DNA from 3 places in the Arthrobacter sp. NQ7 genome. Region 2 is predicted to be linked to each of the others. Evidence: riboswitches for the same ligand, from Rfam matches in the RefSeq annotation. Region 2 holds a riboswitch; each other region holds the start of a gene.

Region 1 (9,469 bases), on a different contig from region 2:
GCCCCACAGGGCGGAGGCCAGCATGACGGTGGCGTCATGGTCAAGGTCCTTGAACTTCCGCAGGGCATCGCGGACCGTGCCGCGGACTGCGCCGACCGAGGAGCCATAGGAGGCAAGAAGCCCGCCCACCCGGTGCGCCACCTCGTCCGCGCGGTACCAGGCACCTTCGTTCTGGAGGGTCCGGTCGATGAATTCCGCCGCGGCGGACACTGTCTCCGCAGCGCCCGTCATTGTCCGCGCCCCGTGGCGGCGTGCAGGATACAGAACGGCGTCCAGGGCCGCGCTTCCAGCCGGCCCTCGGCGATGGGTTCCCCGCACACTGCACAGAGGCCGTAGGTGCCTCCGGCGAGCCGGGCCAGGGCAGCTTCGACCTCATCAAGTCCGGCCGAGCTTTGCTTCAGGAGCGCCGAGGCCTGCGAGAGTTCGAAGGCGATGGTGGAGCCTTCGGGGTCATGCTCATCGTCGACGTTGGAGTCGCGGCGTGCCAAGTTTGCCGACTCAATGTCGGCGCGCAGCGCGGGCAGCAGTGCCAGGCGCCGTGCCCGCTCATCTTCGAGCAGCGCGCGGAACCGTTCGAAATCTGGCATGGGGAAAGCCTAGCGCGTCAGTCAGTACCAGTTCAGGGACACGGAGTGGTTCCAGGCGGCACACGGGGAGCCGTAGCGGTCCCGGATGTAGCCGAGGCCCCACTCGATCTGGGTGCGGTAGCTGGTCAGCCAATCGCCGCCGGCGCTGGCATACTTTCCCGGCGGCAGGGCCTGGGGTATCCCGTAGGCGCCTGAATAGGGGTTGGTGGCGGTGGTCAGCCACCCCGATTCCTTGGTCCAGAGCTGGGCAAGGCACAGGAACTGGTCCTGGCCCCAGCCGAAGGCGGCGAGGCGTCCGGAAGCGTAGCTTTTCGCCGCGGCCGGGTCATTCACGGACCCGCCGGGAACGGAAGGCACGACGACGGCGGGCGGGGATGGCGGGGCGGGTGCCACGGGAGCGGTGCCGGGAGCAGGCGGCCCAGGGTCGCCGGCGGGAACGCCGGGCTGCACGGGATTTGGCTGGACAGGGTTTGGCTGGACGGGTTTTGGCTGAAGTGGGTTCGGTTGCGTGGGGCTTTCCTGCCCTGGAGTACCGGACAGGGCCGGGGTCCCGGCGGGTGCGGGCTGCCGGGCAGCGGCGGCCGCTTGCCGGCGGGCCTGTTCCTCTGCCGCAGCACGCTTGGCCTCCTGGGCCTTTTCGTAGGCAGCCAGGGCCGCCCGGCCCTGCCGGTACTCCCCCTCAAGGGCCGCCGTCGTTCCCTTCAGGGCTGCGAGCTGCGCCGTCAGCTCCGTGCTGTGCTGCTGCTCCCGGGCCAGCTGCCGGTCGAGCGCGTCACGCGCCGAGCGGGCAGTATCCAGTGCTGCCTTGGCCTCCGCCGACAACCGCTCCCGCTCGTTCCTGGCAGCCCTTTCCTGCTCGGTGAGTGCGGCGGCGACCTGGCCCGTGGCCCCGGCCTTTTCAACCAGTGCGGCGGTCTTGTCCCCGACGAGCTTGACCAGGTTCAGCCCCTGCACGCTGTTGGTGCCGAGGGCGTCCAGTGCCACGAAGAAACCCGCGTTGGTGCCGCCGGTTTTGTAGGACTGCGCGGCAAGGGCGCCCAGGTCTTTCCGGTGCCTGGCCAGTTCATCGTTGGCCCTTGCCGCCTGCGCGGACAGGGTGTCCAGCCGCTGTGTCGCGGAGTCGAGTCCGGCCTGCGCCACGGCGTAATCGGCCGCCGACCGGACGGCAGCGTCCCCGGCGGCCTCCGATTGCTCCTGCAATCCGTCCAGGAGGCCGGTAATGGCGTTGATTTCGGCTGCTTTCGCGGCCTCCGATGACTGCGCGGCGTGCACGTCAGCCCAGGAGGGGTAGCCGGCAGTCGGGTCCTGATCGTCCGCCGTAGCCGCGTGAAGGGGGGAGCCGGCCACGGCCAAGGCCAACAGGACCGCGGTCAGCGGGAGCCGGGGGCGGATCACGAACAGGGGCATAGTCCCGAAGCCTACCCTCCGCTATGGCCCGCAGGCATGGATCCGTGTCGTGATTGTTACCCGGCCCTTCGCGGCGTCCACCAAGGTCACCACGGGAAAGTCGGGCCAAGTCCATTCGCTGGCGAATCTGAGAGAATCGCCTCGCATGTTATCCAAATGTGACAATTGCGGGGAGCTCGGGTTATGGTCGTTTGGTGTCCCTCTCAGTCGGGACATTCCCATCAGTATGCCGAGCCCTGCCGCTGATCATGGGATACAACCGCTCCAGCTGGCAGGGACGGGGGAACCAAGTTTCCACGGCCACATGTGGCCTAGGGGTTAAGTCGATAGCGCCTCCGTATGTCGCGGGGTGCTTCCGGCCGGGTATCTCCAGCCCGAACCCGACAGCTCACCCCGCAGGCATGGGAGAGGCGATCAACCGTGTCAAAAATTTCAACTTCTGCCCGTCACCGCGCGACTCCGGCCCGCTCCATTGTGCTCGAGGGCCTCGCCGTTACAGCCAAGTCCCAGGCCCGCACACTGGGCCGCCCTGCGCTCGCCGTAGCCGCGGCATCCGGCATTGCGTTCGGTGTGGGCGCCCCGGCCCACGCGGGTGTGACCGGAGCGGACACCACTGAGAACAGCAGCGTCCAGGCCTACTCGGCGCCTGCCGCGCCCGCCGTGGCCCCCGCGGCGGCCACGGGGAACGTGCACACCGTCGTTTCCGGTGACACCCTCGGCGCCATCGCCTCGGCCTACGGCGTCGGCCTGAACGACCTCCTGGCCGCCAACGGCCTGGGTCTGTCCTCGATCATCTACCCGGGCGACCAGATCCAGATCCCTGGCGCGGGCTACACGGCGGCTCCGGCACCGGCTCCGGCACCGGCGCCCGTCCAGACTGCGGCGGCCAGCGCACCGACGAACACCGGCATGAACATGTCCTACGCTTCAGCCACCCCGGCCGCGGCCACCACGGGCACCGGAACAGGCGCGGCCATCCTGGCATCCGCCTACAGCCAGGTCGGTGTGAACCAGGACTGCACCGCGATGGTCGAGAATGCACTGCGCTCCGTTGGCAAGAGCGTCGGCGACCTGGCCCCGACCCAGTTCTTCCAGTATGGAACGGTGGTTGGTGCTCCGGCCCCCGGTGACCTCATCATCACCTCCGGCCACGTGGGCGTCTACGCCGGCGACGGCCAGGTTGTGAGCGGCGGCGTTAACGGATACACCACCCAGGTCCACTCCATCAGCTGGCTCAGCGGCTACTCCGTGGTCCGCGTAGCCTAGGTTCCCACAGCTTCGCCCGGCGAAGCGGTGTCATACAGAAGGGCGGCAGCCGGTATACCGGCTGCCGCCCTTCCGCGTCCCGCCGGCGCGGCGAGCCTGCGGCCGGCGCCTTTGACAGGTCACGTACCGCAGAAGGTCATGTAGTTGCCGAAGTCTTCGGGGGCACCTTCCGCATACCTTTCCAGGCCGGTCCGCTCAGTAAAGGGGTCGGTGACGGCCTCCAACAGCCGCTGCAAGGGAGCAATGTCTCCCGCGGTCCCGGCGGACAGCGCCTCCTCCACGAGGTGGTTACGGGGGATGTAGGCCGGGTTCACGCTGTCCATCAGTTCCGCGTCGGGGTCCAGCGCCTGCCACCGTCGGATCCAGCTATCGAAGGCTGCAAGGTCAAGGACCATGCCACGAACCGGGCGCAGGTTGCCCCGGGCAGCCTTGCCGAGGTTCCGGAAGAACCGGGTGTAGTCCACCGGGCCGTCCTTCACGAGGGCGACAACGTCGTCCACCAGCGCTGAGGCGTCTGCGGCCTCTTCCCCGCCGGCCGCGGCCAGGCCCAGCTTTGCGTTCATCCCGCTGGACCACGCCGCGCTGTACTGGCGCCGGAAGCCGCCCAGCACGTCCACCGCGGGGGCCACAGCCTTCTCCTGGTCCTCGTCGATAAGCGGCAGCATTGCCTCGGCGAGCCGGGCGAGGTTCCATTCGGCAAGGACGGGCTGGTTGGCGTAGGCGTAGCGGCCGCTGACGTCGATCGAGCTGTAGACGGCGGCCGGGTTGAAGGCGTCCAGGAACGCACATGGGCCGTAATCGATCGTCTCTCCCGAGATGGTCATGTTGTCCGTGTTCATGACTCCGTGCACGAACCCGACGAGCATCCACCGCGCCACCAGTTCGGCCTGGGCGGAAACCACCGAGGCGTACAGCGCGAGATAGGGATTGTCCGCGTCGGCGGCGTGTGGATAGTGCCGGCTGATGGCGTGGTCCGCAAGGCGCTTGAGGAGGCCGGGGTTTTCGGTGGCCCTGGCGTATTGGAAGCTGCCCACCCGCAGATGGCTGCTTGCCACCCTGGCCAGGACGGCGCCGGGCAGCATGCCGTCGCGCCGGACCTGTCGTCCGGTGGCCACCACGGCGAGCGAGCGGGTGGTGGGAATGCCCAAAGCGTGCATGGCTTCACTGACAACGTATTCACGGAGCATTGGTCCGACGACGGCGCGGCCGTCTCCGGCCCGGGCGAACGGCGTGCGGCCGGACCCTTTGAGGTGCAGGTCCACCAGGCGGCCGTTGGTGTCCGTGAGCTCACCGACCAGCAGGGCGCGACCGTCACCGAGGAGCGGTGAATAGCTGCCGAACTGGTGACCGGCATAGGCCTGGGCCACGGGAGTGGCGCCGGCGGGAACATGGTTCCCTGCCAGCATCCGTATTCCTTCGGGGCTGCGGAGGTACGCGGGATCAAGCCCCAGGTCCTGGGCCAGCCTGGTGTTGAGGACCAGGAGTTCGGGATTGGGTGCGTCCTCGGCCTGCCAGGGAACGGCCAACTCCGCCAGTTCACGGGCGAAGCGGCCGTCGAAAATGACCGTGGATTCAGCTGCTGCCGTCATGATTAAACCCTATCGCCGTTGATTGGCCTGCTGCGTGCCGGGGTTGCCGCCGCGGGGGAACGGCAATGCGGTCCAGGTCGCCGGCGGCGATGACGTTGCTGGCGGGGGCCCGCTCCCGCGCCTGCTGCGCGAGGAGCGAAACGTCGTCGCCGTACCGGGACGAGAAATGGGTGAGGACCAGTGTCCGCGCCCTCCCGGACGATGCCAGGTCCCCTGCCTGCCCGGCGGTGAGGTGCAGGTATTGGGCCGCCAGCCCGCCGTCGTCGTCACTGAACGTTGACTCGGTGACCAGCAGGTCGGCGCCGTCGGCCAGTTCCTCCGCGCCCGGGCACGGTGCCGTGTCCATGATGAAGGCAAAGCGCTGGCCCGGACGCGGAATGCTGACCTCCTCCAGCGTCACTGGGCCGAGGCGGCCGGTGCGTTGCAGGCGGCCGGCGTCCGGTCCGTGGATCCCGGCGGCCCGGAGCCGCTCGGGCAGGATGGTGCGGCCGTCCGGCTCGGCCAGGACGTAGCCGTACGTCTCGATGCGGTGCTTCAGCGAACGCACGGCCAGGCCGTCGGCCACATGGCCCGCGGCGGAGTGCGGGTGCAGCCGAAGGTCGAGGCCGGGGGTGCTGACGGAGATGAGGGCCCTGACGACGTCGGCGCCTGAGGCGGGATAATGGAGGTGGACCGGGTGGGCTACGCCGTCCAGGACCATCCGGGACAGGACTCCGGGCAGGCCGAAGCAATGGTCGCCGTGCACGTGCGTCAGGCAGATCCTGGTGATGCTGCCGGCGGAGACCCCTGCATGGATCATCTGGCGTTGGGTTCCCTCGCCGGGGTCAAACAGGAACCCTTCACCGTCCCAGCGCAGGAAGTAGCCATTATGGTTCCTGGTCCGGGTGGGAACCTGGGATGCGGTTCCCAGCACCACGAGTTCACGCACCGCCGGCAGCTGCCGGTCCGGCCCGCAGGCCTTTGGCGTAGGCGGCCTGGCCAGCATGCTGGAGGCAGTCCCCCAAAATACTGACCAGCCGCACGCCCAGGGTCACGGGCGGATCCCAGTGCGTGTCCACCACCCGGTTCAGGCCGGAGTCGTCGGCACTGTCCAGGAATTCGGCAGTCTGGCGGTGGACGGCCCGGTAGTACTGCAGCAGCAGGTCCCCGGACGCCCGGACGGCGTCCACCTGCCCGCTCGAGTGCCCGTAGCCCGTATCGCCGGCCGCCAGCGGGAGGCCGAAGCTGGAAACGAAAGCCTCCGCGGTCCAGACCTGTTCCAGCCCGGCGGCGGCCGCGACCTGCGCGTCTTCAACGCGGCCAAGGTGCCAGACCAGCCATGCGATGGAGTTGCCGTTGCCGGACGGGCGCCTGTGCAGGTCAGCGTCGTTGAGCCCGTCGAGGATCTGCTCGACCAGGCCCGGAAGCCTGCCGAAGGCCTCCTGCAGCAGTTCTTTCGAGTGCATGGCTCCCCTCCCAGCGCCAGACCGGCCTGATTGCTAGCGTTCCAGGTCGTCGGGTTCGAACTCGCTCAACGGCGAGCCGCCGAAGTTCTCCTCGTCGTCGCTGGCATCCGCTTCGAGGCCGGTTGGTGCCTCGCCAAAGTCCACATCGGCCGCCGCCTCCCCCAGCGTTGGGGAATCCGGCGGCACCTGCTCGTCGCCGGCACGGTAGCGGGCCTGCGCGGTTTCGTCCCGCAGCGTCTGCTCGCTCAGGAAGTCTTCCTCTTCACCGCTTACCCCTTCGTCCTGCAGCAGTGGGTCTTCCCGCCAGCGGTCGGGGTTGTTTTCGGCAGCTCCGGGATAGCTGTCCGGCTCCCCGGAGACAGGGTCCAGTTCCAGGGATGACGCCGCGCCGGGAGTTTCGTCGAGAATCACGTCGTTATCCTCTACGACTTCCAGTTCATCGTCGGGGACATTCTGTTCAGTCATGTTGCTGCCTTTCTCGTTGTCCGGAGGCTCACAATAGTAAGCATACTGAGGAAGCGCCGTGCCTGGGAACCATGCGGTGCGCCAGGAGAAACTACGCTTTGAGGTTCAGTCACGGCAGGAGGACCCATGGAAAGCAATGCAGCGCCGGAGGGGCGGGGGGCGGAACCGTCCCGGCCGCAGTCCCTCCCCGCAAGGATGGCGGCACTTTGGGCGGACGGCCTGGGCCGGGCTAGCATCCGATCGGTCCAGGCACTCTCCGTCCTGGCGCTGGCCTGGGTGGTGGTGCAGGCCGTCACCCGGGTTCCGCTGGTCCTTGTCCCGGTCCTGATTGCTTCGATCCTGGCATCGGCGATGGCCCCGGCGGTCCGTTGGCTCGCCTCACGGGGCTGGCCGCGCGCCCTGGCGGTGCTGGCGTCCTTCCTGCTGATCGTTGCGGTCATGGCAGGTGTGGTGGGAGGCATCACGGCCGTGGTCCGCGACCAGGCGGGGGTCCTGGCGGCACGCGCCGAGGCCGGAATAGGGCAACTGCAGCAATTCATCACCACCGGTCCAGTCGCCCTGACCAGCGACCAGATCGATGCGGCCCGCGGGGAGTTCCAGAAATTCCTTGCCGGGGGCAGCCTGGGCGCCGACGCTTTGACCGGCCTGAGGACCGCCGGGGAGATTGCGGCGGGAACCGTGCTGACGGCGGTCATCCTGTTCTTCTTCCTCAAGGACGGCGGGCAAATCAGGGCATTCCTCATTGGGTTTCTGCCGGCGGGCCAGCAGGGCAAGGCACACCTGGCGGCGGAACGGAGCATCGTGGTACTCGGCGGGTACGTCCGCGGTACCCTCATCATCGCGGCCATCGACGCCGTGATTGTCCTGGCCGGGCTCCTGATCCTGCGGGTTCCGCTGGCCGTCCCGCTGGCAGCGGTGGTGTTCCTGGGCGGCTTCATCCCCATCATCGGAGCGACCGCCGCGGGCAGCCTCGCCGTACTGGTGGCGCTGGTGGAAAACGGACCGGTTACCGCACTGGTTGTCCTGGTAATCCTGGTGGCTGCCAACCAGTTTGAACACCACATCCTGCAGCCGCTTTTCATGGGACGCGTCCTGCGGATCCATGGACTGGTGATCATCCTCGCCCTGGCTGCCGGGGCGACGCTTGCCGGCGTCATCGGCGCCCTGTTGGCGGTGCCCGTGGCCGCCGTCGGCTGGACCATCTACAAGACAATTGCTGACAGGGACGCGCCGGGCCCGGAACCAATCGCGCCGGCGGCACCGGAGGCCCCGCGCTGAACAGCGCTTCCGTGACTTTTGGCCCTACAGTGCCTGCGGCTAGGGGGCCAGTCTGGAGTGGCAGGAAGACCAGTTCACGACGAACAGGAAGTGCGGCCATGCCATCCCGGAAACCCATCGCTGTATGCACCAACGACTCAGCCCAAAGCCAGGCAGCTGTCCTGTGGGCAGCGCGGCGCGCCCACCGCCAGGGCCTGCCGCTGGTGATCGTCCATGTGGTCGATGACCGCTGGGTCGCTGAACCCTATCCATGGTTCGGAACGCTGCAGCAGGCCGGCGAAGAGCTCCTCAAGACTGCCGCCGGGCGCCTCGAAGGGGCGGTGCCCATCACGCCGGCGACGGAACTGCTCACCGGAAGCGTGGGCGGGTCCCTGGCCAAGTACTCGAAGAAGACCTCCATGATGGTGGTCGGCTCAGGCAGCGGCCACATGGGCGGCGCCCTCGCTGACCGGGCACTCCAGGTGGCCACGGGGGCCAAGGTCCCGGTCGCCGTCGTCGGAACCCACGATCCCGAGGGCAGGTCCGGCGTGGTGGTGGGCGTCGACGGCTCAGCAGAAGCCACGCAGGCGGTGGCGTTCGCAGCCGCCGAAGCGGACCGCGACGGGGACGAACTGACGGTTGTCTACGCAGTGAACGCTCCAAATCCGGTCGTCGATGCCGGACTGACACCCGCTGCCCTCGCGGACGCCATCGTGGAGGAGGAACGGGTTGTGCTTTCGGAGACCGTTGCCGGCCTCAAGGAAGACTATCCGGACCTGACGGTGAACCAGCGCCTCGAAACAGATAAGGGAGCTGTGGATGCGCTCGTCGATGCGGCCGCCGGAGCACGCCTCCTGGTTGTTGGCAGCCGCGGCAGGGGTGCCTTCAAGCGCCTGCTGCTTGGTTCAACCGCGCACGGTGTCCTGAAGCATCTCCCCTGCACCACCATCATCACGCGGACCGAAGCAGCCAAAGGCACCATCTAGGCCGCACCGCCCGCCGATCCCGTTGCCCTACTCCGGCGTACCCGTCGCGGAAGGTTAGGCCGTCATGAAAAAACCTGCTGCCATCATCATGCTGATCCTCGGGATCCTGATCGCGCTTCCCGGACTGGCCGCGCTGGCAGGAGGAGCCGTGGCATCGGCCGTGGGCTCGATCCAGGGCGACGGATACCTGACGTCCGGCACGTCGCGCTTCTCCGTCAACTCCTTCGCCCTGACTTCGCCGCGGGCGGACGCGATCGGCGAGGACGTGCCGGGACGGCTTCCCTTCGACATCGGCACCCTCCGGCTGCGGATCGGCTCAGTAACGCCGGACAAACCCGTGTTCATCGGCATCGGGCGGCAGGACGACGTCGAACAGTACCTGTCAGGCGTGCACCACTCGGAGCTGCTGAACATCCGGCAGCGGCCTTTCCGCGCCGACTACCGTGACGTACCCGGCGGCAACCCCG
Region 2 (9,469 bases):
GAACCCGCACAACACTGCGGATGCGGTGGCCGCGGGCCGTGTCTCATGACAGCAGAACGAAGAAGGTTGATTACGTGCCTACCGGCAAGGTCAAGTGGTATGACAAGGACAAGGGCTTTGGGTTCCTCGCGGGCGAAGACGGCCAGGAAGTCTTCCTGCCCAAGTCGTCACTGCCTGAGGGCGTGACAGAACTCAAGGCGGGCACCCGCGTGGAGTTCGGTGTGGCGGACGGCCGCAAGGGCGCCCAGGCCTTGGGCCTGCGCGTGCTGGACAAGACCCCGTCCATCGCCAAGGCCAAGCGTCCCAGTGCGAAGGATCTCGCGCCGCTGGTGCAGGACCTGGTGACCGTGCTGGACAACCTGTCCGGCACCCTGTCCAAGGGCAAGTACCCGGACGGCAACAAGGGCAAGGCCATTGCTGCCGCGCTGCGCAAGGTTGCCGACGAGCTGGACGTCTAAGCGCCCATGAGCCCCCAATCTGAACAGCCGGGCACGCCAGTGCAGGAGCAGGCTGCCAAGACTCCGCCCAAGCGCAAGGCAGGCGTGCCCGTGTGGCGTACGGGCAAGCCCGACGCTTTCCTGGCCGCGGCGGTCGAAACTGCCCGGGCCGCGGTGGAAGGCATTACACCCGCCGCCACCATCGGGGCGCACCTGGCGGCCAAGAGTGAGGGCGACCGCCTGGTCACGCACCTGTTCGAGTCGCGGCTGCCCGGTTACGCCGGCTGGCAGTGGTACGCGGTGCTGACCCGCAACTCGCGCTCCAAAGTGGTGACGGTCAACGAGCTTGGCCTGCTGCCGTCAGAGGATTCCATCCTGGCCCCCGAGTGGGTGCCGTGGGCCGAACGCGTGCGCCCCGAGGACGAGCAGCAGCAGGAACCGGACGAAGACGCTCCCGGGGCAGGGGTGGCCGTGGAACCGGTCGCTGTCGAGGGGGAGCCGGCTGAGGAGGCCGCCCCGGCCTTTGAGGCCGGCGATGGGCCGCACGACGACGATGAACCGCAGGACGACGGCGGGCAACCAGGAGCCTGACGCGCCCGTCAACGTGCTGCTGCCGGAAGACCGGCCGCGGCCTGCGGAATCAACGAAAAAGGCGCCGTCCGGGACAAACCCGGGCGGCGCCGTCGTACGTTAAGGGCTGCTTACTTGCGCAGCTCGCCCACCACGTAATCGATGCTGGACAGCAGGGCTGAGACGTCGCTGGGCTCGATGGCCACGAAGGTGGCAATCCGCAGCTGGTTGCGGCCCAGCTTCCGGTAGGGCTCAGTGTCCACAATGCCGTTGGCGCGCAGGACTTTGGCCACAGCTGCGGCGTCAACCGACTCATCAAAGTCGATGGTGGCAATGACGTTGGAGCGTTCCTCCGGCTTGGCCACGAACGGGGTGGCGAACTCGGAGGCGTCAGCCCAGCTGTAGATGCGTCCGGCGGAGTCCGCGGTCCGCGCGGCCGCAAAATCCAGGCCGCCGTTGGAGTTCAGCCACTCCACCTGGGCGTTCAGTGTCACCAGCGTGGACAGCGACGGAGTGTTGTACGTCTGGTTCAGGCGGGAGTTGTCAATGGCCGTCTGCAGGTCCAGGAAGTCCGGAATCCAGCGGCCGCTTTCCTTGACCCGCGCGGCCCGCTCAATGGCGGCAGGGGAGAAAAGGCCCAGCCACAGGCCGCCATCGGAGGCGAAGTTCTTCTGCGGGGCGAAGTAGTAGACATCGCTTTCCGCGACATCGACGTCCAGGCCGCCGGCTGCCGACGTGGCATCAACCAGGACCAGCGAGCCCTCGTCCGCCCCGGAAACGCGCTGGACCGGAGCGGCCACACCGGTGGAGGTTTCATTCTGCGGCCAGGCGTAGACGTCTACGCCTGCCTCGGCCTGTGCTTCCGGCCGGGTGCCCGGCTCCGACTTGACGATCGAGGAAGCTTCCAGGAACGGCGCCTTGTTGGTGGCGGCGGCAAACTTGGATCCGAACTCGCCGAAGGACAAATGCTGGGCTTTCTTCTCCACCAGACCGAAGCTCGCGATGTCCCAGAACGCGGTGGAGCCTCCCACGCCCAGGACCACCTCATAGCCTTCGGGAGCACGGAAGAACTGGCTGAGCCCTTCCCGGACTGATCCCACCAGGTTCTTGACCGGGGCCTGCCGGTGGGACGTGCCCAGGATGGTCCTGGAAGCTGCTGCCAGGGCGTCGATCTGCTCCTGCCGGACCTTTGACGGGCCGGCCCCGAACCGCCCGTCCTTGGGCAGGAGGTCGGCAGGGATCGTGATGCTGGTGTCGCTCACAGGGGCTCCAATTCGGCGGGGACGATAGCTTTGGTCCGGACGGACGGGTCGTGGTGGCCGGCAGCCGGCGTTGGGCTGCAATACAGGCCGTCCCCATTCTGCCTGAACTGCTGTGCAGGCGGGAGTTGGCGGCGTCAAAGTCCAGACATTGAGACAGGCGGAGACCAGCGCGGCTATTCGGACAAAGTCAAAATAGGCTAAGCTTGGCCCCGGACTACCTCGCGGGAACAGGCGATACGGTGGGACAACGCAAGGTACTGCGCTCGAGGAGCTGAGCTGGATGACGGATCTGATCGACACTACGGAGATGTACCTCAGGACCATCCTGGAGCTTGAGGAAGAAAACATCGTCGCCCTGCGGGCCCGTATCGCCGAGCGTCTGCGCCACTCCGGACCCACAGTTTCCCAAACCATCGGCCGGATGGAACGCGACGGCCTGGTTGTCGTCTCGGGCGACAGGCACCTGGAACTCACGGACACCGGCCGCAAGCGCGCCACCGAGGTGATGCGCAAGCACCGGCTGGCCGAACGCCTTCTCGCCGACGTGATAGGGCTGGACTGGGCCTACGTCCACGACGAAGCCTGCCGCTGGGAGCACGTGATGAGCGAGCGGGTGGAGCGGCGCATCTACGAGCTGCTGGACCATCCCACCGAGTCGCCATATGGCAATCCCATTCCCGGCCTGGCCGACCTGGGCGGACAGCCCGGCCCCGGCTTCGCGGACGGCGCCATCAGCCTGGTGGAAGCCATGAAGGCCTATGGACCGGCCTCGGGCGTCACCGTTGTCCGGCTGGCGGAGCCCATCCAGGTTGAACCGGAACTGCTGGCCCAACTCGACGAAGGCGGCATCCGGCCCGGTGCCGCCGTGGCACTGGAACGCGTGGGTGATTACATCTCCGTGCGGGTCCCGGGAATCGAAGGCGCGCTCGAACTGCCGCCCGAAGTGGCCGCGCACGTCTTCGTTGCCGTCGCCCCCTCCTGAAGCCGGCCGCATACCTTAAACCGCGCTTCCCACCAAAGATAACGGAATTGTTACCTAGGGTCTTAAGCCCCTATAGTGGAAGCGATCGTTGATACTTAAGCGTTACCTGTCCCGGAGCCGAGCTCTGCCAGCGGGACAGGTGCACGAGTCGTTACTGGCAGAGGCGGGGGAACCACAAGCGGCAGCGGGGGACTGCCTTGGGGTGAAGTCCGTCAGCAGCAAGCCTCTCCAGTGAAGGATTCTTCCGGGAATACCCCTGTGCAGAAGCTTGCCCATGACGGGCCGGGTCTTTGAACTCTCTGACCCGAATCCGACAGCTAACTCCGCAGGCTTTTCCAGAGAGGAACCCTTCTTGACCATGCAGACCTCCCGGGGCCGCCGCCGCGCGGACGGCCCTCCTGCGGTGCGGAGTGCCGAGGTTGCCGCAGTGGAGCGCCCCCGCGACCTGCACCGCGACGCGCGCCGCCGCCGGGGTCCCTTCCGGCAGATGACGGATTTCGCCGCGGCCAGCGGCATCGGCCAGAAGGCCGGCATCGCCCTTGCCGCCACCGGCCTGGTGCTGACGGTGACCGTGCCTGCCACCGGCCCCGTCATGGCTACTGATGCTGCCGGCAATACTCCCGTAGCTGCCTCCGCTGTCAGCCCTCAGCCCAGGATTTCTGCGGATGTTGGCGCGCAGATCGACTTCAGCCGTTCCGCCGTGGTCACCCAGGCGGACCCCGACGGCAAGTTGAAGCAGCTCCTGAGCGCCCAGTCGGCCGGATCGGTGACGCGGGCGGCTTCTGCCGGCACCCTGGCAGCGCCCCTGGCCACCCTCACCACCGCTTCCCCCTTCGGCTACCGGGTGAGCCCGATCACAGGCGGTTCCGGCGACTTCCACCGTGGGCAGGACTTCGTGGCGCAGTGCGGAACGTCTGTCCTGGCAGCGGCAACGGGGACCGTGACCTTCGCCGGCTGGCACCAGTTCGGCGGCGGGAACCGGGTGGTCATCGATCACGGCAACGGCCTGGAGACCACCTACAACCACCTCTCATCCTTCAACGTCAAGGTGGGCCAGACGGTCTCGCGCGGGGACGTCGTCGCCCTCAGCGGCACCACCGGCGCCTCCACCGGATGCCACCTCCACTTCGAGGTGCAGGTCAACGGCGAAGTGGTCGACCCGATGGGTTGGCTGTAGCCCAAATGAGTGCGCAGTCTCAGATCACCGTGACCCGCCGTGACCTGAATGTGACATTGAAGCAAAACTGCTGTACCGTCTAACTCGCGTCAACTTTTCCGAAGTTGACGCTCTTGAGTGGATTGCCTAACTCTGCCACCGCTCAAGGTCCGTTCGCATTTCATCGTCTGGCAGGGGCGGGGGAACCAATTTTGGCCTTCATTCCATGGAGGCCTTGGGGTTAAGTCACGAGCTTTCCAGGAAAGCAAAGTGGCCGGGTGACTCCCATCCGAATCCGACAGCTCACCTCGCAGGCATTGGGAGAGGCTACCTTCGTGTCTTCACGCCATCATTCTGCGCGCCACCGTGCGCAAACGGTTCGCACCAACCCCCTGGATGCCATGTCCAAGGCCGTTAGTGCCAATGCCGGGACCGTGGGCCGCCAGGCTGCCGTTGTGGCAGCGGCATCGGGCCTCATCCTGAGCATGGGCCTGCCGGCGACGGCTGCCGACACCACTGCCGGTGTTTCTGCATCCACCGAGTCCGGCTCCGCCCAGACCGCCCTCGCTGTCACCGCCGCACCCACGGCGACGGTCTCCTTCGAGCGTCCCGTCGTCAAGACCACCGCTGCACCCAAGGTGGAAACGGTCCGCACACAGTCCACCGCTTCGGCTGACCGCGCCGCAGCAACCCAGGACGCGTCGGCCGCCAAGACTGCCGAGACTGTTTCCGCCGTGTCTTCCGCGGCAACGTCGGGAATTGCAGCCATCGCCTACACCGGCATCGGCCACTCCTACGTCTGGGGCGGCACCAGCCCCGTTACCGGCTGGGACTGCTCCGGGTTCGTTCAGTGGGTTTACGCGCAGGCCGGCATCAGCATCCCGCGCACCAACGCGTGGAGCATCATGACTCCCACCTCCACCCCCCAGCCGGGTGACCTGGTCGTCCAGAACGGCGGCGCACACGTCGGCATCTATGTCGGTAACGGCATGATGATCAGCGCACTGAACCCGTCGCAGGGCACGCTGCTCCACTCCCCGGCAGCCACCGGTTCATCCTCGTACTACCACTACGGCAACTAGTTCTTGGGCTCCATGCTCCAAGGGCTATTTCTTTGCCCACAGCTTTTTCGCTAGATCACATCCCCGTTCGGGACGCGCCGGCGTACCCCCAAGATGCCGGCGCGTCCAACCTTCCCTGCCTGCCTACAAGCGGACCAGGGGAAACACGAAAGAGAGAACTGATGACGACATGTGCTACCGCGCGCCACCGTGCCGAGGTCACCAAAACCAACTCGATCGCTGTCATTGCCAAAGCGGTCAGCGACAACGCCGGCGGCATGGGCCGCCAGGCCGCAGTTATCGCCGCTGCCTCCGGTCTGGTCCTGACCAGCGGCATCGCAGCCAACGCTGCCGACGCCAACGTCAAGCGGGACTCCGCTCCGGCCTCCGCACTGGAAGTTGAATCCGCCGTCGACGCCCCGATCTCCGCGGCGTCCACCATTGCCATCAGCTACGAAAAGCCTGCCGTGACCACCACGCCGGCTCCCGTGGCCGAGCCTGAGCCCCAGGTCGACGTCCAGGAAGCAGCTCCCGCGGCCCAGCCCGTTGCTGCTCCCAAGGTCACGGCGAAGGTTGCCACCGCCGCCGCTCCCGCCGCCCCCGCCGCGCAGGCATCGGCCAGTGGCAAGGGTGCTGCGATCCTTTCCGCCGCTTACGCCCAGCTTGGCGTCATGCAGGACTGCACCATGCTGGTCACCAACTCCCTGGCAGCCGTAGGAATCCACTTCCACGACTGGCCCGCCGGCTACCTCTCTTTGGGCCGCACGGTCAGTGCAGCCGAAGCGCAGCCCGGTGACCTTATCTACTACGCCGACGGCGGCGCTGGCATGGCGCACATCGCTGTTTACGCCGGCAACGGCATGGCGGTCCACGGCGGCTACAACGGAAACCAGACTGTGGTCTTCAGCGCCAACGTCGGTTCCGGCCCCGTTTTCATCCGCGTCAACTAAGCTGCCGTGGGCCGGCGCACAGTGTGTGCCGCCGGCCGGTAAGCCGGAAAGGACCCCGCCACGCCCGGCCGGGGTCCTTTCCGTTTAATCAACGGGGCTTGCGTGGCCGCCGTCGAGGGTAGCCGCTGGTTTTGCCGTCCAGGGGCGGCGATTACCTGATATTGCACTTCTTTGTTTACTCTTGTCATGTCGATCCATAGCCCGGACATGCCGAGGGCAGCCGGCCCTCGTGCCCCTGACGGGTGCGGCCGTGAAGAGGTAAGTGCATGCGCACTCTCGTTCTGAATGCTGGATATGAACCGCTGGCGGTTGTGACTTTCCGCCGGGCGCTGGTGCTTGTGCTCGCGGGCAAGGCGAGCGTGGTGGCCGAGGGTGACGACCCCGTCGTGGGCCCCACTGATGTGCTGGGCCGCCCGTCCGTGATCCTCCTCAACCGCTACATCAGGCCCCGGTACAACCACTCCACGGCCGTCAGCCGGCGGGGGGTGCTTCGGCGGGATGGGCATAAGTGCGCCTATTGCGGCAAGGCGGCCCACACCATCGACCACGTGCACCCCAAGTCGCGGGGCGGCGCCGATTCGTGGGAAAACCTGGTGGCCGCCTGCCTGCGGTGCAACAACGTCAAAGGGGACCATACACCCGCGGAGATGGGTTGGACCCTGCGTTTCGTGCCGGAGCCGCCGCATGGAACGATCTGGCAGATCAAGGAACTCGAGAAGCCGACGCCAGCGTGGGATCCCTTCCTTCTTCCGGAGCGGGCTGCCTGACCCAGCCCGGCCTGTCCTCCCGCCGGATTCGGCGGTGCCGGCCCTGCCGGTCGCTAGGCTGGGGTCATGCAAGCGAACACGTTGGCATTTGATGCCCTGATCCTGGCCGGCGGCCGGTCCTCACGGCTGGGAGGGGTGCCCAAGCAAACCCTCGTCTTCCGCGGCCAGACTCTCCTGGAATGGGCTCTTGCCGCTGCGTCCGGGGCTAGGCGCACTGTCGTTGTTGGTGACGCCGGCCTCCCCGGGGTCACCGCGGCGCCAGTGCCGGGGACTGCGCCTCCGGCCGCGGTCCTTTCCTGCCGGGAAGAGCCGCCGTTCTCCGGTCCCGCCGCTGCTATCGCCGCCGGATTGGAAACCCTGGCCAATAACGGCGGCGGTTCGCCGGTCACGCTCGTGCTGGCGTGTGACATGCCGTTGTCCGCCCAGGCCGTGGCCGCCCTGCGGCACGCCCTGGCTGCGACCCCGGTGGAAGCCGCCCGCGTGCGCAGTGTCATGGCCGCTGCCGAAGACGGGAGGCCGCAGCCGTTGGCCGCTTTTTACAACACGGCTGAGTTAACACATGCCTGCCGGGAGCTCGCCGCCCGGAACGCGCTGGCCAACGGCTCTGTCCGGGCGCTCCTTGCTAATCTGGACGTGCAGCTTGTCACAGTCCCCGCCGGGTCCACCTCCGATGTGGATACCTGGGATGACGCTGCTGCGCTGGGGATGGCCGCCGGAAACCAGCGCGGAAGCCAGGACCGGCGCACGGGCGACACTAACGTGGGAGGCAATTCGTGAAAAGCCAGGACGAAACGCTGGAAGAGTGGTGCCGGGCCCTGCTCCAGGCGTACAAGCTGGAAAATGTCCAGGTCGACGTCAACGCTGTGCTCTCCCTTGCCGGCGTTGCCGCCCACTCCGTGGTCCGGCCGGCCGCGCCGCTCACCACCTTCATTGCAGGCTTTGCCGCGGGCCTGGCCGCGGCCCCGGGCAGGGAGATGGACGCCGCCGCGATGGACGCAGCGCTGGCCGTGGCCCGTTCCCTGGCACAGGACTACGGCACTGAAACCGCCGGGACTCCCGGCGAATGACCGCAGAACCCCATAGTGATCCGCATGCACCACCGCGCAGCGAAGGGGAGGCGCTGACGGCCCGGACGCCACTGGACACAGCCGGACACATCGGCGTGGTGGGCGGGGCAGGTCCATCTGCCCAACACTCCGGTCCCGGGATGGACGACGCAGGTCCTTCCGCCGGAGGGCAGGGCGGTGCCGGCCATCACCATGCGGCCCACACCTGGGCAGAGGCCCGGCAGGTGGCATACGACTCCGCCACTCCCATCCCGCCCGGGCCCGTGGCGCTCCGGCTGGCGCTGGGCCGGAAACTTGACCGGGACATCGTGGCTCTTCAGGACATGCCCCACTATGCGTCCTCGGCCATGGACGGCTGGGTGGTTAACGGAAGCGGCCCGTGGATCCCGGTGGACCCGGGAGTCCGGCTGGCGCCGCACCAGGCCAGCCCCATCGCCACCGGCGGTCTTATTCCTCCGGGCGGCAAGGCTGTCCTGCGCACGGAAAGCGCCGTGCTTGGCCGGGACGACGAGGGGCTTCCCGTCCTGCTGACCGGAGGCAAGGCGCGTCCCGGAGAACCCCGCGCCGGCGAGCACATCAGGAAAGCCGGTGAGGAGGCCCTGGAAGGCGATGTCCTGGTGCAGGCAGGGGTGGAGCTCAACCCGGCACACCTGGCACTGGCGGCGCTGGCCGGCCACGACGAAGTGCAGGTCCAGGGCAAACCCGTGGTCCGTCTGGTGCTGACCGGATCGGAGGTGGTGGAACAGGGCAGGCCCGCCCCCGGCCAGGTACGGGACACGTTCGGGCCGCAGTTGCCGGACGTCGTCGCCATGCTGGGTGGAATCCCGGGGGGCCGGCAGAGGATCGGCGACTCCTACGCCGAGTGGCTGGCGGCACTCGAAGACGTGCTCCCCGACGTGCCGGACGCACCCGACCTGCCGGCCGACGTCGTTATTACCACCGGGGGCACTGGGCGTTCGGGAACAGACCACCTCCGGCGTGCGGTCGCCGAACTGGGCGGCCGGCTCATCATCGACGGCGTGGCCATGCGCCCGGGCCATCCCGCAGTCCTGGCAGAACTTCCGGACGGGCGGTTTGTCCTCGGACTTCCCGGCAACCCGCTGGCGGCCATGATGGCACTTTCCACCGTGGGTGGCCCCCTCCTTGCCGCGCTGGGGCACGGGGCCATGCCGCCGGTGCAGGAAGTGCCCTGCGGAACAATGATCGAACCCGACCCC
Region 3 (9,469 bases), on a different contig from region 2:
GGTCCTGGTGCATATGCCAGTGCCGGAAAGCTCCGGAACCGCAGCTCTGGCCGACGAAGCCCGCGCACTCCGGGCAGCAACCGGAGTGGTCTGCACCAGTACCTGGGCCGCTTCGAAGCTCACGGACCGCGGACTTCCCCAGGCCGGAGTCGCCCTTCCCGGCGTTGCCTCCGCGCCCCAGGCGAAGGGTTCCGTTCCCCCGCACTTCATTGTTATGGCGGCGCTGCTGCCGAACAAAGACCAGCTGCTCGCCGTCGAGGCCCTGGCCCAGGTGCAGGAGATCCCGTGGACTGCGTCCTTCGTGGGCTCGGACCAGGCGGACCCGGACTACGCGCAGGCGGTCCGTGCCGCCATCGCGGCCCACGGGCTGGAAGAGAGGGTCCAACTCACCGGGGAACTCACCGGCGACCCCCTGGAAGCCGAATGGGCGCGCGCAAACCTCAGCCTCCTCGTCTCCCGGCAGGAGGCCTTCGGCATAGCTGTTACCGAATCCCTGGCCCACGGTGTCCCGGTCCTGGTCCGCGAAGGGACAGGTGCGGTGGAGGCTCTTTCCTTGGCCAGCCTGGTGCCGGCCGACGGCGGACCGCGGCTTCCCGGCGCGGCACTGCCCCTTCCCGAAGGAGGGCCGGAGAGCCCGGGACGGCTCGCCTCCGTCCTCCGCCGCTGGCTTGAGGATCCAGGAATAAGGGAGGCATGGCATGCAGCTGCCCTGGACGCCCGGCCACGGCTGCCGGACTGGAACAGCACCGCGCAGCAGGTCCTGGCCATGCTGGGGGAGCGCGACTGACGGGAGCGCGGGAAACGCCGCCTGTCGGAGCCCAAGAGGCGTCACCGCAACTTAGATCGCGCCGCGGTGCCCCGCGAAGAACTCGCGCAGCAACGCACCGCACTCCTCCCCGCGGACGCCCGGGTACACCTCAACCCAGTGATTGAGCCGCCGTTCGCGGAGGATATCGAACACGGAGCCGGCGGCGCCCGCCTTCTCGTCCCAGGCCCCGAAGACCACCCGCGGGATGCGGGCCAGCACAATCGCGCCGGCACACATGGCGCAGGGTTCCAGGGTGACCACCAACGTGCAGTCGGACAACCGCCAGCCGTCACCGGCGCCGCCCTCCCCCCGGGCCAATGCCTGCAACTGCCGCGCCGCCTCCCGGATGGCCACCACCTCGGCGTGGGCCGTGGGGTCGCCCAGTTCCTCACGCTGGTTGCGGCCGGAACCCAGCACGGCGCCGTCGGGCCCTATCACCACGGCGCCGATCGGCACGTCCTCCGTGGTCAGCGCCCGCCGGGCCTCCACAAGGGCAAGGCCCATCCAGGCGTCGTGTTTCTTTTCCGGCAAGGGCATGGCTCAATGATAGTTTCGGGGGATATTCAGGTTACTTACCGACGCCGGGAGGCACCATGGACACTCTTCGGGACCGCATAAGTATTTGGTTCAAACCGTACGCGGCACTGGTCCTCACGATCCTGGTGGGCGGCGTCATCATTGTGTCGCTGGCGCTGCTCGGTGCGGAGGTCTACGACAATGTGGTGGACTCAGCCGGCCTCGCTAACCTGGACAAGCCCGCGCTGGCCTTCGCCGAAAGCCTGCGGAGCCCAGGCCTCGATGCGTTCGTCACCGGCTTCACCAATATCGGCGGCGGCGTCGGCATGCCCATCCTGGCCAGCATCCTCACCGCCTGGCTGACCTTCCTTAGCCGGAACTGGCGGCCGTTGGTCCTCATCGGCGGGGCAGCAGCGGCCTCGGTCACGGCCACCACGTTCGGCAAGAAGCTGGTGGGCCGCACCCGCCCGGACCACGCTGACGCCGTTCCCCCGTACGAGGACTCGCCGTCCTTCCCCAGCGGCCACACCCTGAATACCACCGTGGTCATCAGCCTGGTGGTGTACCTCATCTGCCTTCAGTTCCACACCATGCGGGTCCGCGTCGCTGCCATCACGGGCGGCACCATCTTCATCATTGCCATGGGATTGAGCCGCGTTTTCCTGGGGCACCACTGGCTGACCGATGTCATGGCAGGGTGGCTGCTGGGCCTTACCTGGGTCGGTGTGGTGATTATGGCCCACCGGCTGTTCCACCTGGTCCGCAGGCGGGAGCATGCCGGCGCCGCGCCGTCGTTCGACCGTCCGATCGTGCGCGATGTGGTCGCCGAGGAAGTGCACGAGCACGGAGGCTCCGGGCCCGGGAAGGGCAGCGCCGGATGATAGTTTTGGGGGATGCGTACTCTCGTTGTTGACCACCCCCTGGTCGCCCACAAGCTCACCGTCCTGCGGGACAAGAACACACCGTCCCCTGTCTTCCGGCAGCTGACGGAAGAGCTGGTGACCCTGCTGGCCTATGAGGCCACCCGGGAAGTCCGCACCGAGCCCGTCACCATCGAAACGCCCGTCAGCACAACCATCGGCACCGCGTTCACCAAACCCACCCCACTGGTTGTCCCGATCCTCCGTGCCGGCCTGGGAATGCTGGAAGGCATGACCAAGCTGGTCCCCACCGCTGAGGTGGGCTTCCTGGGCATGGCCCGGGACGAGGAAACGCTGGACATCATCACCTATGCGGAACGCCTCCCGGAGGACCTCACCGGCCGCCAGGTCTTCGTCCTGGACCCCATGCTGGCTACCGGCGGCACGCTGCGCGAGGCCATCAAGTTCCTGTTCAAGCGCGGCGCGTCGGACGTCACCTGCATCTGCCTGCTCGCGGCGCCGGAGGGCCTGGCCAGACTGGAGGAGGAGCTGTCCGGGGCCAACGTGCACATTGTCCTGGCCTCCATCGACGAGAAGCTCAACGAGAAGTCCTACATCGTCCCGGGCCTGGGCGACGCGGGCGACCGCCTCTACGGCATCGCAGGGTAGGGTCCACCCTTTTTCAGCCGGCCTCCTGCCGCTAGCCTGAGCGGATGGACTGGAAACTCGAACTCGTTTTTGTCCCCGTATCCGACGTCGACCGGGCCAAGGATTTCTACGTCAACAAGGTCGGGTTCAACGCCGACTATGACGAGCGTCCCTCGGACTCCATCCGCTTCGTGCAGTTGACGCCGCCCGGTTCGGCCTGCTCCATCTGCATCGGCGAAGGACTCACGGACGCCCCGCCCGGCACCGGATCCAACCTTCAGATGGTGGTCAGCGACATCAAGGCCGCCCACGACTTCCTGAAGAACAACGGCGTGGACGTCAGCGACATCGACGTGCAGGACTGGGGCCACTTCGTCCATTTCGCCGATCCCGACGGCAACAGGTGGTCTGTCCAGTACATCCCATGGCGCAATGAGGGCCAGGCCAGCCCTTAAAGCAAACCGCGGGCCACATCACGTGATGCGGCCCGCGTCTTGCGCCGGTTCCCCTCTGCGGTGGTGCCGTGCCTAGTACCAGTTGTGAGCCAAGTGGAAGTTCAGGGCACCGCAGGGCGACTGGTAGCTCTTCTTGATGTAGTCCAGGCCCCAGTTGATCTGCGTGCGGTAGTTGGTGAGGTAGTCCGCACCGGCGCTCGCCATCTTCTCCGCGGGAAGGGACTGGACGATCCCGTAGGCGCCGCTGCTGGCGTTGGTGGCGGTGGTGGTCCAGTCCGATTCCTTGGTCCAGAGCGTCTGCAGGCACTGCATCTGGTCCGGGCCCCAGCCAAAGGAGGCCAGCTGGCCGGCGGCGTACGCCTGGGCGCCGGCCGGGTCGTTAATTGCGACGGCGGGAGCCGGCTCGGGTGCCTTGGCGGGTTCGGGTGCCGGGGCGGGTGCGGGGGCTGCCGGCGCCGGTGCGGGGGCGGCCGGGGCGGGTTCCGCTGCCTGCGGCGCGACCGTGATTGCTGCCGGAGCGGGGCTGGCCGCCGGGTTGGAACGGATCTCGCTCTTCTCGATGCTCATTTGGGAGTCGGCCGCTGCCGTGGAAGAGTTGGAGCCGGTGGATGACACTGGGGTCATGCCGCTGGTGGCCTGGCCTGCAGCGCCTACGCCCACCAGCACCGCGCACGATGCTGCGAGGATCCCGGCGCGCTGGCCCAGGGTGGTTTTCTTGGCCTGCTTGGCGGCCCGGTGTTTAGCCTTGGCCTGCAGGCGTGTTTCTGCCGTGTTTTTGGACATGATTGATCGCCTCTCACACCTGCGGAGTTAGCTGTCGGGTTCGGATGAGGGCATCCGGCCATACGGAAAGAACACGTACTGGCTTAACCCCAAGGGCATTCATTGCCCGGGACGGTGGGTCCCCCGCCTCTGCCGTAGCTCAATCGGGATCCGGGGAAGCGGCAGAGCTTGGCGTCAACCCGGGATATGCGGCCCGAACGGGGACCGCACCCAATCGACGGTACAGGAAGGATACGAGAAAGTCACATTTAGGTAACGGAAGTCACGGTGGCAGCGAGTCGAATTGCGCACCGGTTCAGGTTTGGCTCAGTCGCCAAGCAGGTAGACGGTGGTCCCGCCGATGCTCCGTGCGGTGAAGTTTTCCGCTACCCACTGGGCAACCCGGGCGGCGGCGTCTGAGCCTGTGCTGGACCGGGTGGTTCCGCCCGCAATGAAGTAGTGGATCTTCCCCTGCGACACCAGCTCCTGGAACTGCTCAAGGGTGGGGGAGGGGTCGGTCCCGTTGAAGCCGCCGACTGCCATCACAGGCAGTTCCGTTGCCAATTGGTAACCGGCAGCATTGTTGGAGCCCACCACCGCCGCCGCCCAGGTGTACCCCGCTGCACCGTCTTTCAATGCTGCCACCAGGTCTGATGACGGGGTGGGGGCGCCAAGAAGGCCACCCATGGCGCCGCCTGCACCGCCGCCACGGCCGCCGGCCACACCAGCTCCGCCGGGGCCTTGTCCGGCCTGGCCCGCCCCGGACTGGCCGGGTCCTGCCTGCCCGGAGCCGACCTGGTTTTGTCCGGTTCGGCCGCCGAACTGCCGGGTATTGCCGCCCGTGCCGGGCCCACCGGTCCTGTTGGCACGGGAGCCGCCAGGGCCGGCAAATGCTGTCGCCGGCCCGGCGCTGACAATGGCCCCGCTGTGTGCCGTTGCCGCCGTGGAGATGGAGAACGCCAGAGGTCCGGCGAGCGACGCCGCAATGGCGAGCCCCGCCGTCGCCCGCTGCACCGCCGTCGTCCACCGCCCCGCCGCGGTCCGCTGCACCGCTGTCGTCCACTGCACCGCTGCCGTCCACTGCATGGAGCGCAGGCGAAGGAACCTGCCCAGTCCAACTCCTGCCGCGGCCGCCAGGCCTGCTGCCAGGACCAGCCAGCGGAACCAGGGACCATAGGCGGTGGTGGTACCGAGCAGCTGGAACGCCATAACTGCTGCCGCGGCCGTAGCTGAAGCCACTGCCACGGCCGCGGCCGGCTGGTGCCGGTGCTGCCACAGGAGAACCCCGCCCAACCCGGCAAGCCCGGCTATCCCGGGCGCCAGTGCCACCGCGTAGTAAGGGTGGATGATGCCGGACATGAAGCTGAACACCAGGCCGGTCACCAGCACCCACGAGCCCCAGACGATGACGCTGGCGCGCACCATGTCCGTCCGCGGGGCCCGCCGGCCCACCCAGAGAAGGCCCGCGGCCAGGATCAGGGCAGACGGCAGGAGCCATGCGATCTGGCCGCCGAACTCACTGTTGAACATCCGCAGCAGCCCGGGAACACCCCAGCCATTGCCGCCACCCACGCTGCCTGTCTCGTCGCCGGTCAGCCGGCCAAGGCCGTTGTAGCCCAGCGTCAGCTCCAGGATGGAGTTGTCCTGCGATCCGCCGATGTAGGGGCGCATGCCGGCAGGTGTCAGCTCCACCGCAAGGAGCCACCATCCGGCCGAAGCCGCCATTGCGGCGCCGGCGGCAGCCAGCCACAGCAGCCGCCGCCCCATCCTGCCGCGGCCCGCCGCCAGGACCGCCAGGGCAAAGCCGGGAACCACCAGCAGCACCTGCAACTGCTTGGCCAGGAAACCCAAGCCCAGGAACACCCCCGCCAGCAGGATCCACCGCAGCCGGTCCTCCTGGATGGCCCGGAGGACCGCGTAGCCTGCCGCTGTCATGAGCAGCACCAGCAGGGTGTCCGGGTTGTTGAACCGGAACATCAGGGTGGCCACCGGTGTGAGGGCAAGGACGGCGGCGGCCAGCAGCCCGGCCCGGTGCGCGAGCCTCGCGTCACCGGTGGCCGGGGCAGCCGCGCGCCGGACGGCGAGGTAGAGCAGCCACGCCGCGCCGACCCCCATCAACGCATCGGGCACCAGGATGCTCCAGGAATTCAGCCCGAAGAGCCGGACGGACAATCCCGTGATCCACAGCGACGCCGGCGGCTTGTCCACCGTGATGGAGTTGGCCGCATCGGATGAACCGAAGAACCAGGCCGTCCAGTCCTGCGATCCGGCCTGGGCCGCCGCCGAGTAGAACGCATTCGCCCAGCCGGACGCCCCCAGGTTCCAGAGGTACAGCACTGCGGTGCCCGCCAGGACGGCAGCCAGTTCCAGGCGCTGCAGCGCGGCCGGCCAGGCCCGCCGCGCTGCAGGGACGTCCTGTGCTGTGCCCGGAGCGGGGGAAGCTGTTCCGGCTGCCCGGCCGGGACGGGACGGCACAAAGCCGGTAGCGATGCGTCGGTACGTGGTGCTGGTGAATCGGCCGGCCATGGCGTCCTACTTGGTCAGTTGGTACACGGTGGAGCTGCCCACCGTCTGGGCCTGGAAGTTGGCCTGGACCCAGGCAGCCACCTCGGAGTTGCCGCCCCGGCCGCCCATTGCGCCTCCGCCCATTCCGCCGCCTGCGATGAAGTAGCTGATTTCGCCCTTGGAGACCATGTCCTGGAATTCGGCGAGTGTGGGGTAGGGATCGCCGCCGTTCCAGCCGCCCAGGGCGATAACGCTGGTGTTCGAGGCAAGTTCCAGGCTGGCCGCCTGGCTCGCGCCGGAGACGATCGCCGACCATTTGGTGGTGGTGGACGCCAGCAATGCGGTGACGGACGCATCGGCCGCCCCTTCGCCGGGACCGCCTGCGCCGCCAACACCGGGACCCCCAACACCGGAATCCCCAGCATCAGGACCACCAGCACCGGGAAGGCCGTTGGCGGGGTCGAAGCCTTCTGCGCCGGCGGTGGCGTCCGTGCCGGCCTCCCTGCCGTCAGCCCGGTCACCGCGGAGTCCCGCTGCCCGGTTGCCGAAGCCGGCGGTCGACGAACCCGCTGGCCCCGACGTCGGAATGGAACCCGCATGTGCCGTAGCGGCAGTGGCGAGGGTCCACGCGGCGGGTCCCAGCCCACCGGCCAGGAGGGATACGACGACGACGGCGGCCGCGCCTGCGCGCCGGAAGCGTCCCTTCGGGGCCACGGCGTCCAGGCGGAACAGGATTCCGGCGGCGGCAACGGCGCCGAGGACGATGATCGCGGGACGCAGCCAGGGGAGCCACGAGGCGTCGCGGCCCAGCAGGACCGCGGACCAGATGGCCGTGCCGAGGATGGCCACGGCCAGGACCGTGCGGGCAGGCCAGTACCCACGGCCGCGCCAGAGTTCCACGGCGCCGATGCCTACCAGTGCCGCGATGGCCGGGGCCAGCGCCACCGAGTAGTAGGGGTGGACAATGCCGCTCATGAAGCTGAAGACCCCGGCCGTGACCAGGAGCCAGCCGCCCCAGAGGATCAGTGCGGCCCGGTTCGCTGAGGTGCGGACTTCGCGGCGGGTGAACCAGAGGCCGGCCAGCAGCAGGACGAGGGCTGCGGGCAGCAGCCACGATACTTCGCCGCCGAAACTCGTGCCGAACATCCGGAGCAGGCCTGCCGCACCGCCGAAGCCGGCGTTCCCGCCGCCGAAGCCGGGTGCGCCGCCCAAACCGCCTGCGGGTGCGCCGCCCCCGCCCGCTGCCCCGCCGCCGGGCATGCCCTCACCCGAGCCGGTGATGCGCGCCAGCCCGTTGTAGCCGAACGTCAGTTCCAGGAAGCTGTTGGTCGTGGACCCGGCCATGTACGGCCGCTCCGAAGCCGGAGTCAACTGGAAGAGGGCGATGTAGCTGCCGGCCACAACGATGATGCCGCCCAGCGCGCCCAGCAGGTGCAGCAGGCGGCGCCCCAGCGTGGTGGGGGCGGCCCACAGGTAGGCAAGTCCCAGTGCCGGAACCACCAGGAAGCCCTGCAGCATCTTGGTGAGGAATGCCAGGCCGATCACGGCGCCGGCCGCCACGAGCCACTTCCATCCCGCGCGCTCGATGGCCCGGGTGGTGAAGTACGCCGCCAGCACCAGGCAGAGGGTGAGCATCGCATCGGGGTTGTTGAACTTGAACATCAGGGCAGCCACCGGGGTCAGCGCCAGTGCGCCGCCCGCCAGGAGGCCCGCAGCGGGACCGGAGACCCGCTTGACCGCCAGGTAGAGGAAGCCGACGGCGGCAACGCCCATGAGCGCTTCCGGCACCAGCATGCTCAGTGATGAGAATCCGAAGATGCGGCCCGCGAGCGCCGGGATCCAGAGTGCGGCGGGGGGCTTGTCCACGGTGATGGCGTTGCCGGCGTCCAGCGATCCGAAGAGGAACGCGGTCCAGTCCTTGGTGCCGGCCTGGATGGCCGCCGCGTAGAAGGAGTTTCCGTAGCCGGTGGCTGCCAGGTTCCAGAGGTAGAGCACAGCCGTGGCCACCAGGAGCCCGGCCGCGGACGGCCGGACCCAGCGCGGCTGGCTGCCGAAGGCGTACCGGGTCCAGCGTGCCGGTGCCTCCGGCCCTGATGCTGCGGTGGCAGCGGCCGTGCCGGTGGCTGGAGCGGCCGTTTCGCCCCCGGGGGTTGATGCCGGTGAGATGGTGGAGGTCATGATGCTGCCGTTTCTGTGGAGGTCGTGGCGGGAGCGTGGTCAGCGGTGGTGGCGCTGGCTTCGCCGGTGCGGGTGCCGGTGCCGGGGGTTGGGGGACGCGGTGACCGCTCACGGAAGACCCACAGCCGGAACAGCAGGAACCGGACGGCCGTGGCTGCCAGGTTCGCCGCCACGACGGTGAGGACTTCCACCCACCGGTCCGGCGTCGTCGCGCGGTGGACCAGGGCGAGCGCCCCGGAGGTGAGCAGCAGGCCGATGCCGAACACGATCAGCCCCTCGAAATGGTGCCGGACCGGATTGCCGCCCTGGATGCCGAACGTGAAACGCCGGTTGGCGCCGGTGTTGGCCACCGCCGTGATGAGCAGCGCCAGGAAGTTGGCCAGCTGCGGGTCCATGAAGCCGCGGCAGAACACGAAGATGGCCAGGTAGGCCAGGGTGGAGGCGGCGCCGATGGCCGCGAACCGGACCAGCTGGCCGAACAGGCTGCTGCCGCGGGTCTGCTCACCGGCCCTCGATGATGCGGGAAGCGGCCCACGGGCCAGGGCGGCACGCAGTTCCGGGACCGGGATCCGGCCATAGACCAGGTCGCGGGTCAGCCGCGCCATGCCGCGGACATCTGCCAGGGCAGTGCGGACCACGTCCACGCTGGAATCCGGATCGTCGATCCAGTCCACCGGAACCTCGTGGACGCGCAGGCCGCAGCGTTCGGCGAGGACCAGCAGTTCGGTATCGAAGAA

The links. Region 2 has a riboswitch for cyclic di-AMP ahead of PUN71_RS08860 (C40 family peptidase). Riboswitches for the same ligand answer to the same signal wherever they lie in the genome.
Region 1: another riboswitch for cyclic di-AMP. It lies ahead of PUN71_RS05440 (C40 family peptidase); the one in region 2 lies ahead of PUN71_RS08860 (C40 family peptidase).
Region 3: another riboswitch for cyclic di-AMP. It lies ahead of PUN71_RS17320 (aggregation-promoting factor C-terminal-like domain-containing protein); the one in region 2 lies ahead of PUN71_RS08860 (C40 family peptidase).

Annotation. Positions count from the first base shown of each region.
Region 1 covers NZ_JARFXU020000003.1:137,262-146,730, forward strand. The annotation lists gene PUN71_RS05425 (DNA alkylation repair protein) at 1-231, opposite strand, end outside; gene PUN71_RS05430 (TraR/DksA family transcriptional regulator) at 228-587, opposite strand; gene PUN71_RS05435 (aggregation-promoting factor C-terminal-like domain-containing protein) at 609-1,994, opposite strand; cyclic di-AMP (ydaO/yuaA leader) riboswitch at 2,242-2,411, shown strand; gene PUN71_RS05440 (C40 family peptidase) at 2,415-3,260, shown strand; gene PUN71_RS05445 (protein adenylyltransferase SelO) at 3,380-4,849, opposite strand; gene PUN71_RS05450 (ribonuclease Z) at 4,833-5,777, opposite strand; gene PUN71_RS05455 (mycothiol transferase) at 5,770-6,294, opposite strand; gene PUN71_RS05460 (hypothetical protein) at 6,328-6,759, opposite strand; gene PUN71_RS05465 (AI-2E family transporter) at 6,886-8,037, shown strand; gene PUN71_RS05470 (universal stress protein) at 8,136-9,002, shown strand; gene PUN71_RS05475 (DUF4389 domain-containing protein) at 9,067-9,469, shown strand, end outside.
Region 2 covers NZ_JARFXU020000006.1:23,946-33,414, forward strand. The annotation lists gene PUN71_RS08835 (cold-shock protein) at 75-458, shown strand; gene PUN71_RS08840 (DUF3027 domain-containing protein) at 465-1,028, shown strand; gene serC (phosphoserine transaminase) at 1,139-2,269, opposite strand; gene PUN71_RS08850 (iron-dependent transcriptional repressor DtxR) at 2,550-3,251, shown strand; cyclic di-AMP (ydaO/yuaA leader) riboswitch at 3,388-3,599, shown strand; gene PUN71_RS08855 (M23 family metallopeptidase) at 3,610-4,428, shown strand; cyclic di-AMP (ydaO/yuaA leader) riboswitch at 4,558-4,738, shown strand; gene PUN71_RS08860 (C40 family peptidase) at 4,809-5,489, shown strand; gene PUN71_RS08865 (NlpC/P60 family protein) at 5,651-6,418, shown strand; gene PUN71_RS08870 (HNH endonuclease) at 6,685-7,185, shown strand; gene mobA (molybdenum cofactor guanylyltransferase) at 7,252-7,962, shown strand; gene PUN71_RS08880 (DUF6457 domain-containing protein) at 7,959-8,252, shown strand; gene PUN71_RS08885 (molybdopterin molybdotransferase MoeA) at 8,249-9,469, shown strand, end outside.
Region 3 covers NZ_JARFXU020000019.1:29,374-38,842, forward strand. The annotation lists gene PUN71_RS17295 (glycosyltransferase family 4 protein) at 1-787, shown strand, start outside; gene PUN71_RS17300 (nucleoside deaminase) at 839-1,345, opposite strand; gene PUN71_RS17305 (phosphatase PAP2 family protein) at 1,402-2,205, shown strand; gene upp (uracil phosphoribosyltransferase) at 2,218-2,853, shown strand; gene PUN71_RS17315 (glyoxalase superfamily protein) at 2,898-3,287, shown strand; gene PUN71_RS17320 (aggregation-promoting factor C-terminal-like domain-containing protein) at 3,360-4,070, opposite strand; cyclic di-AMP (ydaO/yuaA leader) riboswitch at 4,076-4,236, opposite strand; gene PUN71_RS17325 (ArnT family glycosyltransferase) at 4,377-6,575, opposite strand; gene PUN71_RS17330 (glycosyltransferase family 39 protein) at 6,582-8,732, opposite strand; gene PUN71_RS17335 (bifunctional glycosyltransferase family 2/GtrA family protein) at 8,729-9,469, opposite strand, start outside.